3 regions of the Nitratireductor sp. WH36-1 genome follow, and region 1 is predicted to be linked to each of the others. Evidence: riboswitches for the same ligand, from Rfam matches in the RefSeq annotation. Region 1 holds a riboswitch; each other region holds the start of a gene.

What was found. A riboswitch is a leader RNA that binds a small molecule or an ion and turns the genes downstream of it on or off. The one in region 1 is predicted to bind thiamine pyrophosphate.
Region 2: another riboswitch for thiamine pyrophosphate. It lies ahead of thiC (phosphomethylpyrimidine synthase ThiC); the one in region 1 lies ahead of thiB (thiamine ABC transporter substrate binding subunit).
Region 3: another riboswitch for thiamine pyrophosphate. It lies ahead of AC4PTT_RS19610 (YkoF family thiamine/hydroxymethylpyrimidine-binding protein); the one in region 1 lies ahead of thiB (thiamine ABC transporter substrate binding subunit).

The regions. Positions count from the first base shown of each region.
Region 1 covers NZ_CM178970.1:693,313-697,698, forward strand. Annotated here, with positions in the region: gene thiP (thiamine/thiamine pyrophosphate ABC transporter permease) at 1-1,402, opposite strand, end outside; gene thiB (thiamine ABC transporter substrate binding subunit) at 1,441-2,445, opposite strand; TPP riboswitch at 2,483-2,644, opposite strand; gene AC4PTT_RS03345 (thiamine diphosphokinase) at 2,738-3,385, shown strand; gene AC4PTT_RS03350 (ABC-F family ATP-binding cassette domain-containing protein) at 3,389-4,386, shown strand, end outside.
Region 2 covers NZ_JBZXDP010000002.1:611,838-616,223, forward strand. Annotated here, with positions in the region: gene AC4PTT_RS22000 (tripartite tricarboxylate transporter permease) at 1-429, shown strand, start outside; gene argE (acetylornithine deacetylase) at 446-1,612, shown strand; TPP riboswitch at 1,986-2,110, shown strand; gene thiC (phosphomethylpyrimidine synthase ThiC) at 2,224-4,041, shown strand; gene thiO (glycine oxidase ThiO) at 4,045-4,386, shown strand, end outside.
Region 3 covers NZ_JBZXDP010000002.1:90,523-94,908, forward strand. Annotated here, with positions in the region: gene AC4PTT_RS19595 (ABC transporter substrate-binding protein) at 1-353, opposite strand, end outside; gene AC4PTT_RS19600 (ABC transporter ATP-binding protein) at 350-1,105, opposite strand; gene AC4PTT_RS19605 (ABC transporter permease) at 1,102-1,890, opposite strand; gene AC4PTT_RS19610 (YkoF family thiamine/hydroxymethylpyrimidine-binding protein) at 1,895-2,503, opposite strand; TPP riboswitch at 2,497-2,609, opposite strand; gene AC4PTT_RS19615 (DeoR/GlpR family DNA-binding transcription regulator) at 2,726-3,487, opposite strand; gene AC4PTT_RS19620 (phosphotransferase family protein) at 3,650-4,386, shown strand, end outside.

The DNA.
Region 1 (4,386 bases):
CGAAGGCGAGCGCGGTCGCGGCAGGGCGGCGCAGCGCCGGCCAGTCGACGAGGCGTAGTCGTGTCCAGCCAGTGATGCCCAGCGACAGGCAGAGCCGCTCATGGCGGGCGCTGGCAGCGTCATAGGCCGGGCGGATTGCGCGGATTGCAAACGGCATCGCCATCACCGCGTTGACGGTGACGACCATCGCCGGTGCAAAGGCAAAAACATCGCCCACATGCCGCAGCAGAATGAACCAGCCGGCACCGATCACCAGCGGCGGAATGATGAGCACCATCGCCGCCCCGCTGTCGGTGGCGCGTTCAAGCAGGCCCGCAGGCAGTGCGCCGCGCTTCATTTCGAGCGCCCGGCGTGCCGCCACCAGCGCCAGCGAAAGAACCAGGCATAAAAGCGCGGAGAGGCTGGCGAAAAGCAGGCTGGTTGTTGTGGCCGAAAACACCGCGCTCTCGGTGGCAAGCCGCGCCAGATCCGCTTTCAGACCGGCGATCACGGTCGCAGCCATCGGTCCGGCGACGAAGAGCAGCCCCGCGACGATGATGACGGTGTTGAGAACCGTCTCCAATGGCGTGTGCCAGACAATGCGGCGCGGTGCGACGGGCAGGTTGGCATCGCCGCTGAGCGACGCGCCGAGCCGGCTTAACGCCAGAACAACGCCGCCGGCCAGCGCCAGCTGCACCAGCGTCAGCACCAGTGCGCGCGCCGGATCGAAGTCGAACCGCAGCGCCTGATAGATCGCCACTTCCAGCGTTGTCGCGCGCGGTCCGCCACCAAGCAGCAGGACGATGGTGAACGAGGTCACGCACAGCATGAAGACGAGGCCGGCAATGCCGGGAAGGGCCGCGCGCATGGCCGGCCATTCGAGAAACCGGAACGAGGCGCGCGCGCCCATGCCAAGCTGGGCCGCAAGACGCCACTGGTCGGCGGGCACGCTTTCCAGCGCGTTCAGGAACAGGCGCGTGGCCAGCGGCAGATTGAAGAAGACATGGGCGACCAGAATGCCCGAAAGCCCGTAAATGCCGGGCCAGTGCTCATTGAAGAGCACGGACAGGAAAGGCGCGAAAATCCCCGCTCTTCCCAGAAGCGCCAGAATGCCGAGCGCCGCCACAATGGCGGGAAGCGCAAGCGGCACAGCAAACAGGCGCAGAATGAAGGCGCGGCCCGCAAATGCGGGATGGCGCGCCAGCGCGCGCGCCAAAAGGATCGCCGGCACGACCGATAAAAGCGTCGATAACAGCGCCTGCCAGAGCGTGAAGCGGGCGATCCGCAGCAGATAGGCGTCGAAAGCCGCAAGCGCGCCCGTGCCCTGTTGCAGGGCCTCCACGGCAAGGCCCGCAAAGGCCCCGCCGATCAGCAGGCCGACAGCGGCCAGCGCAAGCCGTCCCGCAGCGACACGCCTGTCCATGAGGGGGCGTCTTTCCATGTCGGGCGCGCGCGAAACGGTCAGCGGCTCATCACCGAAAGCCACTCATCGACCCAGGCCTTGCGGTTTTCCGCCACCTCTTTCGATGAGAATTCGAGCGTCTCGCCCGGCTTCACCAGAGTGTCGAACACCGGGTTGAGCGGCTGCGATGTCTCGCCGGCCGGGAACATCCAGTTGGTCTCCGGAATCGCGTCCTGAAAGCCGGGACCGGTCATGAAGGCGAGGAATTTCTGCGCTAGCGGGTTTTCCGCACCCTTCACGGTCTGTGCTGCCACTTCCACCTGAAGATAATGCCCTTCTTCAAAGCCCGTCGCCTTGTAGCGCTCGGAATCTTCGGCAATCTGGTGATAGGCGGGCGAGGTGGTGTAGGACAGCACCATCGGCGCTTCGCCGCTGGTGAACAGGCCATAGGCCTCGCTCCAGCCCGGCGTCACCGTCAGCACCTTGTCCTGCAGTTTGCCCCAGGCGTCAGCTGCGTCGTCGCCATAGACGGCCTTCATCCAGAGCAGCAGACCAAGGCCCGGCGTGGAGGTGCGCGGGTCCTGAATGGCGATCTTCAGATTGCTGTCGCTCTCCACCAGCTCCTTCAGGCTTGCCGGCGGGGTCTCGATGGCCTCGGTGTCATAGACAAAGGCAAAATAGCCGTAGTCGAACGGAACGAACGTGTCGTCCTCGAAGCCGCCCGGCACGTTCACCCTGCCGATGTCGACGCCATGGGGCGCAAACAGGCCGGTCTCGCGGGCCTCGTGCACGAGGTTGTTGTCGAGACCGAGCACGATGTCGGCCTTGGTCGATTTGCCTTCGAGCTTCACGCGGTTCAGAAGCGCCACGCCATCGGCCACGGAAACGAAATCCACGTCGCAGCCGCATTCCGCCTCGAACGCCTTCTCCACCGCCGGTCCGGGGCCCCAGTCGGAGGTGAAGCTCTCATAGGTGTAGACGGTGAGCTTGTCTTCGGCCGCCGCATGGCCGGCCATGGCCAGCGTGCCAAGCGCCATGGTGGAAAGCAGGGTGGTCGCGCGCATCTGCGCCTCCTCTCGTTTGGTTGGGGAATGAGGCGCTGTGCGAAAAGCGTCTAATCCCTCCGCCGGTGCAAACCGGATCAGGTTCAGCGGGTTGGCCGGGTTCCACTGATGCGGCTTTCCTTTGATCAAGGCAAAGCTGCATCCGTTTCAACCACTGGGCCTCTCAGCCGGCAATCCGCCGGCACCCCGTTAGAGCGACCGGGAAAATAGGGCGCGGCAGGGGCCGGCGCAAGAGGCGGAATGGCGCGAACGCCGTTGGCGCTTGCCCGCCGGCATGATATGGGCCTCGAGCATGAGCCTGTTTACCCTTCTCCTGGGCGGAGATCTCACACGCACGCCGGCACTCGATGCCGAAATCGCCGACAGCCGCATCATCGCGGCTGATTCAGGCATGCGTCACGCAGCGCTTCTGGGCGTTATGCCGGAGCTGTGGGTCGGCGATTTCGATTCCGAGCCGGACGGCATGGCCGAGGCCTATGCCCGGGTGCCGCGCCGCGCCTTTCCCGCCGACAAGGACAAGACGGACGGGGAACTCGCCATCGCCGCAGCGCTGGAAGCGGGCGCGACGAGCCTCGTTCTCGTGGGTGCTTTCGGCGGCGCGCGACCCGATCACATGTTCCTGCATCTCGCGCAGGCGCTTCAGCTTTCAGAACAGGGCATTAAGACGCGGCTGACAAGCGGCGTGCAGGAAGGCGTGCCGCTGCTGCCCGGCAAACGCCATCGCTTCGACTATCCGCAGAAAACGCTGTTTTCGATCCTTGGCTTTTCGGCCCTTTCCGGCCTCACCGTGGAAGGGGCCAAATGGCCGCTCGATGCGGTCGAGGTTCCTTTCGGCTCGTCGCTGACCCTTTCCAATGTGGTCGATGGCGAACTCGCGGTTACCCTCAAAGAGGGCAGGGCGCTTCTGGTCGCCCATCTTTCCAACGACGGAGAACACTGATCCATGGCGCCGCCTCTTTTAAAGCTTGATGGCATTCGCCTGACCTTCGGCGGCACGCCGCTGCTCGATGGCGCATCGCTGATGGTTGGCCCCGGCGAGCGGCTGGCGCTGGTCGGGCGCAACGGCTCCGGCAAGTCGACACTTCTGAAGATCGCCGCCGGCCTCGTGGAGCCGCAGGATGGCGAGGTGTTCCGCCAGCCGACGGCGACCGTGCGCTATCTGCCCCAGTCGCCCGACTGGCAGGGTTTTTCGACCGTGCGCGCCTATGTGGAGGCCGGTCTCGGCCCGGCGGACGACATCAACCGCGTGGCGCTGGTCATCGACCGGCTGGGCCTGTCCGGCGATGAAGACCCGGCAACGCTGTCGGGCGGCGAGGCGCGCCGTGCAGCGCTCGCCCGGGTGCTTGCGCCCGAGCCTGATCTGCTGTTGCTGGACGAGCCGACCAACCATCTCGACCTCGCCACCATCGAATGGCTGGAAGAAGAGCTGCAGCGCACGTCTTCAGCCCTTGTCACCATCTCGCATGACCGTCGTTTTCTCGAACGCGTCAGCCGCGCAACCGTCTGGCTCGACCGTGGCGTGACGCGCAGGCTCGACAAGGGCTTTGCCCATTTCGAGGACTGGCGCGATCAGGTGCTCGAAGAGGAAGAGCGCGACCAGCACAAGCTTGCCCGCAAGATCGAGCGCGAGGAACACTGGCTGCGCTATGGCGTCACCGCGCGCCGCAAGCGCAATGTGCGCCGTCTGGGCGAGCTGCATGCGCTGCGCGAGAAGCACCGCAGCCATCGCGGTGCGGAAGGCGTGGCCACCATGACGGCCAGCGACGCCGCCGAGTCCGGCAAGCTGGTCATCGAGGCAAAGGGCCTCGCCAAGTCCTATGACGGGCTTCAGGTGGTGAAGGATTTCTCCACGCGCATCCTGCGCGGCGACCGTGTTGGCCTTGTCGGCCCCAATGGAGCCGGCAAGACGACGCTGATCAATCTTCTGACCGGCAAGCTCGA
Region 2 (4,386 bases), on a different replicon from region 1:
ATCGGCATGATGTTCTCCTCGGTTCTGCTGTTCGGTGCGGGCAAGCTGACGGTGCGCTTCTTCTCGCACATCGCGTCGATCCCGCAGGTGCTTCTGACGCCTGTGGTCCTGATGCTGTGCGTCTATGGCATCTATTCGATTTCCAGCAACATGTTCGACGTCACCGTCCTGCTCATCATGGGCGTGGTCGGCTTCATCATGCTGCTTTTGAACATCCCCCCGGCGCCGTTCCTGATCGCCTTCATTCTGGGGCCGATGTTCGAGGACAATCTGCGCCGCGCGCTGGCCATTTCGCGCGGTGACCCGTCCGTCTTCTTCCAGTCCGCCATTTCCTGGATTTTCGCAGGTCTGATCGTGTTCTTCGTCGGCCTGACGATCCGCCGGGAGTGGCAAAAATACCGAGAGAACCGTGCTGCACAGAATGCCTGAGGCCGAAAAGTCCACCATGTCACTGCTTGAGAATGCCAAGAGCCGCCTGAAGGATCTGGTCGCCTTCGATACGACGAGCCGCTACTCGAACCGGCCGCTCATCGACCACATGGCGGCGTTCCTGCGGGAATACGGCATCGAGCCGGTCATTTTGCTGGACGAGACGGGCGAGAAGGCAAACCTGATCGCCCGCATCGGCCCTGCCGACGTTCCCGGCGTCGTGCTGTCCGGCCACACCGATGTGGTGCCGGCGCTGGAAAAGGGCTGGACCTCCGGTCCGTTCGACCTGACCGAGCGCGACGGAAAGCTCTATGGCCGCGGAAGCTGCGACATGAAGGGCTTTGCCGCCTGTGTCATGGCGATGGTGCCGCAGCTGGCAGCCGCGAAGCTGGAAAGGCCGGTCTGGCTCTGCTTCTCGCATGACGAGGAAGTGGGCTGCCTCGGTGCGCCGGCCATCGCCGAATGGCTGGCCGCGCTCGACGTGCCGCCCATGCTGGCGATCATCGGCGAGCCGACCGATATGACGCTGGTGACCGGCCAGAAGGGCAAGATCGCCATGCGCTGCCATGTGCATGGCACGTCCGGCCACTCCTCCTTCGCGCCCGATCATGTCAACGCCATCGACTATGCGGCGCGCATCGTTTCGATGATCGCCGAACGCGGCGAGCAGATCGGCGAGGAAGGCCCCTTCGACCGCGACTTCACGGTGCCGCATTCGACCATGCTGGCGACCATGATTTCCGGCGGCGTCGCCACCAATGTGACGCCGGATCTGTGCAGCTTCACCTTCGAGATTCGCAGCCTGCCGACCCATGATGCGCGGGCCGAACTGGAATCTCTGAAAAAGCGCGCAAACGAAGAAATTTTGCCGAAAATGCAGGCGAAATGCGCCGAAACCGGCATCGAATGGGAAGAAATTTTCGCCTATCCGGCGATGGGCGACAGCACGTCGACCGACGGCTTCGCCTTCTTCCGCGACATCATGCCGGAGTGGTCGGGCAAGGTGTCCTACGGTTCGGAAGGCGGTGTGTTCGAGACCATCGGCGGCATCCCGTCGGTAATCGTCGGCCCCGGCTCGATCCGCCAGGCGCACAAGCCCGACGAGTTCGTTGCCATCGAGCAGCTGGACCTTTGCCTCGATTTCCTGGGCAAGGTCGCCCGGAAGGTCACCGAACCGGCCTGACCTAGGGTTAGGACCCATTAATATGACCGCAATGGCGTTCGATAGACCAAGAGATGCCAGGAAAAGCCCGCAGAGCGGGGTCTTCCCCCGGTCAAGGGGTTTGACGCGGCAGGTCGCCGGTCTATCGAGCGTCCTTCGGATCAGCCTGATTTGCACGGGCTACTTTGTCGCAAAGCCTTGAAAGACGTGAAGTCTTCCTGCGGCCTTGCTTCGCGTATCCGCACAAATCAGGCCGACCATTGCGGCCATATTAATGGGGCCTGACCCTAAGCATTCCGGCCCGGCCGCTCAGCGCGGCCGGCCCTCCCTGACGCGGAGTTCTGCACAACCGCGTCAGCCTGCTTGACAAGCAGCACCGCCTTCGCCCACCCTAAAGCCTCACCTGGGGGGTCCCGCCAAGGGGCTGAGATTCTGCTGGCATGGTTTTCCATGCAGCGCAGTGACCCGATGAACCTGATCCAGTTCATACTGGCGTAGGGATGGTGCATGCTTGGCGGGTCACAGGCTTATCGCGGCCGAAAACCGTTTCCGTACAGGAACGTCACAGCTCTTCCTCCTCTCGGCACGAACTGGGTCTCCATTGCTGAACGAGCAGAGGAGGCTCTGAACCCATGGACGCATTTGCCCCGACCGTAACCACCGGCCCGTTGCCGGCGTCGCGCAAGGTCTACAAACCCGGAACGCTTCACCCCGAGATTCGCGTGCCCATGCGCGAAATCGCCGTGCATCCAAGCGCCGGCGAACCGCCGGTGACCGTTTACGATTCCTCCGGCCCATACTCTGATCCCGACATGCTGATCGAGATCGACAGGGGCCTGCCGCGCATCCGCGAAGCCTGGGTAAAGGCGCGCGGCGACGTGGAAGCCTATGAGGGACGCCACGTCAAACCGGAAGACAATGGTTTTGCCACCGGCGACCGGCTGACGCCGGAATTTCCCATTCGCCATCAGCCGCTGAAAGCGAAGGACGGCAAGGCCGTCACGCAGCTCGCCTATGCGCGCGCCGGCATCATCACGCCGGAGATGGAATTCATCGCCATCCGCGAAAACCTCGGACGCGCGCAGGCCAAGGCCGCGCTTGCCCGCGACGGCGAGAGCTTTGGCGCATCGATCCCCGATTTCGTGACGCCGGAATTCGTGCGTGACGAGGTGGCGCGCGGCCGGGCCGTGATCCCCTCCAACATCAACCACCCGGAAGCCGAGCCGATGATCATCGGCCGCAACTTCCTCGTGAAGATCAACGCCAATATCGGCAATTCCGCCGTCACCTCTTCCATGGCAGAGGAAGTGGAAAAGATGGTGTGGGCGACGCGCTGGGGTGGCGATACGGTGATGGACCTGTCGACCGGCCGCAACATTCACAACATCCGCGAATGGATCATCCGCAATTCGCCCGTGCCGATCGGCACCGTGCCGATCTATCAGGCGCTGGAAAAGGTGAACGGCATTGCCGAAGACCTGACCTGGGAGGTGTTCCGCGACACGCTGATCGAACAGGCCGAACAGGGCGTCGACTATTTCACCATCCATGCGGGTGTGCGCCTGCACTACATTCCGCTGACGGTCGACCGTGTCACGGGTATCGTTTCGCGCGGCGGCTCGATCATGGCCAAGTGGTGCCTGGACCACCACAAGGAGAGCTTTCTCTACGAGAACTTTGCGGAAATCTGCGACATCTGCCGCGCCTATGACGTGTCGTTCTCGCTGGGCGACGGCCTGCGGCCCGGCTCCATCGCCGACGCCAATGACGCAGCCCAGTTTGCCGAGCTGGAAACGCTGGGCGAACTGACGAAGATCGCCTGGGAGAAGGACTGTCAGGTTATCATCGAAGGCCCCGGTCATGTGCCCATGCACAAGATCAAGGAAAACATGGACAAGCAGCTCGAGGTCTGTGGCGAGGCCCCGTTCTATACGCTTGGGCCGCTCACCACGGACATTGCGCCGGGCTATGACCACATCACGAGCGGCATCGGCGCGGCGATGATCGGCTGGTATGGCACGGCCATGCTCTGCTACGTCACGCCGAAAGAGCATCTGGGCCTGCCTGACCGCGATGACGTGAAGACAGGCGTCATCACCTACAAGATCGCAGCGCATGCGGCGGACCTCGCCAAGGGGCATCCGGCGGCGAAGATCCGCGATGATGCGCTTTCGCGGGCGCGCTTCGAGTTCCGCTGGGAGGATCAGTTCAACCTCTCGCTGGACCCGGAAACGGCGCGTAATTTCCATGATCAGACCCTGCCGAAGGAGGCGCACAAGGTGGCGCATTTCTGCTCCATGTGCGGCCCGAAATTCTGCTCCATGCGCATTTCCCACGATATCCGCGCCGAGGCGCAGAAGGAGGGGATGGCGAAGATGGCGGAGAAGTTCCGCGAGGGCGGCGATCTCTACATGCCGCTCGACCAGGTGGCGGCGGAGAACGGGGACTGACCCATGCATGTCCTCATTCGCGGGGCCGGCATTGCCGGCCTCACGCTGGCCCATGAGCTTGTCCGGGCGGGCGCGCAGGTGACTGTCTGCGACGTTCGCACCGGACCGGCGGGCAGCGCCTCATGGCTTGCCGGCGGGATGCTTGCGCCCTGGTGCGAGCGCGAGAGCGCGGAGGAGCCGGTTCTGACACTGGGACGCCTTGCTGCGGACTGGTGGGACACGGCGCTGCCCGGCCATGTGTTGCGCAATGGAACGCTGGTGGTCGCGCCTGCGCGCGATGCAGCAGAACTCAACCGCTTCGCCACCCGCACGGGCGGCCATGATTGGCTGGATGGCGGCGGCGTG
Region 3 (4,386 bases), on a different replicon from region 1:
TGGATGTCTTCACGCTCGCCGTTGAAGACGAGACGGCCCGTCTCGTGCTGCATCACCGCCATGACGACCGTGAGGTCGGCGCCCGTGGCGCGCTGGCTGTAGAAGCCGATGGAGCTGAGAATGCCGAATTCGGCAACGCCCGTGGCGACCAGCGTGCCGGAGGACGTGTCGGTGTAGGGCAGGATTTCGACATCAAGACCGGCATCCTTGAACCAGCCCTTCGCCTGGGCGACGTAGAGCCCCACATGGTTGGTGTTGGGCGTCCAGTCCAGCGCGACGCTCAGGCGCTCCTGCGCCGTTGCCGGCAGCGCCATCGCGCCGAGCATCAGGGCTGCGGCTATCAGGCTTTTCATGGTCTTTCTCCTGTCTGACTGAGCAAGGTGTTCAAAAGATCTTCTTCCAGCGCACGGGCTTCGTCCGGCAGGGGCGCGCCAAGGCGCGGGCGCGGGGCGCGGACGAGGACCTCGGAAATCACGCGGGCGGGACGGCGCGACAGCACATAGATGCGGTCTGAAAGGGCGACCGCCTCGCGCACGTCATGGGTGACGAGCAGCGTGGTCCAGCGCGCGGCGCGCCAGCGGTCCTCCAGCCAGCGCTGCATCTGCGCGCGGGTGAGCGCGTCGAGTGCGCCGAAGGGTTCATCGAGAAGCTGTATCGGGCGGGCCTGAATGACCGTGCGCAGAAGGGCTGCGCGCTGACGCATGCCGCCCGAGAGTTCCGCCGGATAGCGCTGCTCAAAGCCTTCCAGCCCGAATTCGGCGAACAGCGGCAGCGCGCGGGCACGCGCCTCCGCGCGGGGCACACCCTGCACTTCCAGCCCCAGAATGACGTTGTCGATGATGCGTCGCCAGGGCATCAGCGCGTCGCGCTGCGGCATGAAGGCGAAGGTCTGGCCATCGCGCTTCAGCGGCGCGCCATCGCGCAGGATCTCGCCGCGATCCGGCGCAAGCGCGCCGGTGAGCAGGCGAAACAGGGTGGACTTGCCTGCTCCCGAAGGGCCGAGAATGGAGACGAACTCCCCCTGCCCCACATGCAGCGACACATCGTCGAGCACGGCGGTCTCGCCAAGCGTCACGCCCACATTGCGCATTTCAAGAGCGCTCATCGTGTCTGCCCCGCTTCACGCCAGCGCAGCAGCGCGCGTTGCAGAAGCGCCGAGACGCCGAAGAGCACCAGCGTCAGCGTGGAGCTGACCACGACCGCTGCCAGCATGAGATCCGGGCGAAAGCTGTTCTTGGCGTTGAGAATGACAATGCCGAGCCCGGCGCGCGCGCCGACATATTCGGAGAAGATCGCGGCGACCACGGCATAGGTGATCGAAATCCGCAGGCCGGCGAAGAAATAGGGCATGGCCGAGGGAAAGCGCGCCGCCCGGAACACTTTCCATCGCGACGCGCCCATGGAGCGCATCAGCGTTTCGATTTCGGGATCGGTGGATTCGTAGCCATCGACCAGCGCCACCAGCATGGGAAAGAAGGTGACGAGCGCCACGAGCAGGATTTTCGGTGTGAGACCGAAACCGAACCACAGGACGGCCAGCGGCGCGATGGCCACCAGCGGCAGGGTCTGGCTGACGACAAAGATCGGGAACAGCGCCCGCCGCAGCTTCGGCAGGAAATCGAGCGCCACCGAGAGGGCAAAGGCGATGCTGACGGAGAAGGCAAAGCCGGTCAGCGTCGCGCTCAGCGTCGGCAGCGTGTTCTCCCACAGGAGGCCGCGGTTGACGCCCATCTGTTCGATGACGCGCGAGGGCGCAGGCAGAACCAGCGGCGAAATGCCCGACAGCCGCACATAGATTTCCCAAAGGAGGATTGCACCGGCAACGCTTGCCAGAGCAGGCAAGCCGCGCACCAGCCGTCCGCCCGCAGGACGGGGCCGACCCTGAGACATGGGATCAGGCCGTGGAGGGGCTGTTGGCGGAAACGGTCAAATCGACCGTCACATGGCCTTCGGGCGGACCAAACCGGCAGAAAGCCTGTTCGAGCGTTGCGAAAACCGGGCCTGCATCGCCGGTGAGACGGCTGCAGAAATTCTTGGAATGATCGAAGACGCCGCTCGACTTCAGGAAGTCGATGCAGCCCATGATCTCCGCCATGTGATCGCCGGCGCCCATCACGTAAAGCGAAAACTGCGCGCGTGCGATTTCCGACGTGGTCTTTGCATTGGCCACCGCTGCAAGTGCCGCCTTCTGCCGTTCGGCGAGCGGCTCTGACGGATTTGCGAGTGCAGAGGTGCTGCAGATCGGATCGTCCGGCTCGCCGGGGCAGCCGCGCGAGAGCGTGGCGCGCAGCACCACATGATGGCGGGTGGATGCGGCGGCGACATAGAAATCGCGCAGCGCCGGAAACAGCACTTCGGGCGGACCGACGACGAGCGTGGAGATATCGTCGGTCTCGATCCGCAACCGGTCCCGGTAAGGATCGAACGCGGAGAGCGACGACATGATGACGTCGACGAAATTGTCGGTCATCGGATAAAGGGAAAGCTGCGCACCTGCGAACATGATTGTCCTCCTTGCTCCGCTGGCATTACCCAGATCAGCTTCTAGGGCCCGAGGATTTGCACCCTCATCTCAGCCGCGGCGATACGCGGCACCCCTGTGGATGCGCGGAACGAACCAAATCCCGAGACGGAAAGCAAGTTGATTGTGCAGGAACTGTTTCGTCGGAGAACAAATGTACAGCTTTCCCACAGGCGTGGTGCGCCGGCGGCCCGAACGCCCCCGTCAGGCGGGGCAGGTAACCGTCACATCGGCCAGACGGAGCGCTTCGGAAAGGTCTTCCGGCGGCATGCTGTCGACGATCAGCGAATCGACTTCGGCAAAGGAGCAGACGCGCACCAGCCCCTTCCGGCCGAACTTGGAAGCATCGGTCACGACAACCCGGCGGCGACCACGCGCCAGAACCGCGTTGCCGAACTGCGCCTCCTCCAGATCGTAGTCCATGATGCCGGTCATCGCGTTCACCGCGCCGGCGGAAATGATGGCGTGATCGACGCTGAAACGGCTGACGAACTCGATGGCGGAAAAGCCGAGCGCGGAGCCACTGTCGCTGCGCAGCTCCCCGCCGGCCATGTAGACCTTGTTGCCATTGACGGTCGCCAGCGTGCGGGCGATGTCGGATGAGTTGGTAACGACGGTCAACTGCCGGTGGTCCAGCAGCGCGCGCGCCAGAAGGCTGGTAGTGGTGCCCGTGTCGAGCATCACCGACTCGCCATCGCGGATCGTCGAGGCGGCCAGTGCGGCGATGGTCTCCTTGGCCTGCCGGTTCTCCCGCATGCGCCGCTCGAACGGCGCTTCGCTGACCACGGACGGCAAGGCGATGGCGCCATGCATGCGCACGATGGCGCCGCGCCCGGCGAGCACCTTCACATCGCGGCGAACGGTTTCCACCGACACCTCCAGATGCTGCGCCAGATCATTGACGCCCATTGTGCCCTGCTCTGTCAGAAGATCCAGAATCCGACCATGGCGGGGGGAATAGTTCATCTGCGTTGCCCTTACCGGTTGTGCCCGTTTATGCCCTATCATGACTGATTTGAAATTCAAGAAGATGCGAATCGGTCAAACTTCAACATTTTTCTGTTGACTTCACACAGATGCCCATCAATTCTTCCTCAAAATCGACAGCCAAAGGCTGCGGGAGGAGACATGACGGCAGCACGGGAAATCACCGCCCCGGGCTCTGATCGGATTGCGGCACTGCCCCTATGGCAGGGGGCAATCACGATAGAGCCGCTCGTCGGCGGCATCAGCAATGAAAGCTGGCTCGTTACCGACGATGCCGGCGGCCATGTGGTCCGTTTTGGCAAGGACTATCCCTTTCATCACGTTATCCGCGACCGCGAATTGATGACCGCGCGCGCCGCCGAGTTAGCGTCTCTTGCACCATCCGTCGAGCATGCGGCGCCCGGCGTCATGGTTTGCAGACATCTCAATGCGAAAACATACGGCGAAGCCGATGTGCGCGCCAACATTGAACGCGTCGCCAGGATCGTTCGCGATTTTCATCAGGACATGCCGCACCATGTTTCAGGGCCGGGCTTCATGTTCTGGCCGTTTCACGTCATCCGCGACTATGCGCGCACCCTGAAGGAAGGCGGGAGCCGGATGACGGAGCAGCTGCCGGCCTATCTTGCGCTGGCCGATGAGCTGGAAGCCGTACAGACGCCGCTTCCAATCGTGTTCGGTCACAACGACCTCCTGCCAGCCAACCTTCTGGATGACGGCAAGCGGCTGTGGCTGATCGATTTCGAATATGCCGGCTTCTCGACGGCGATGTTCGATCTGGCGGGGCTCTCCTCCAACGCCAGCTTTTCGGACGAAGAGTCCGAAGCGCTGCTCGGCTATTATTTCGACCGCACGCCCGATTGGGACCTGCGGCGTTC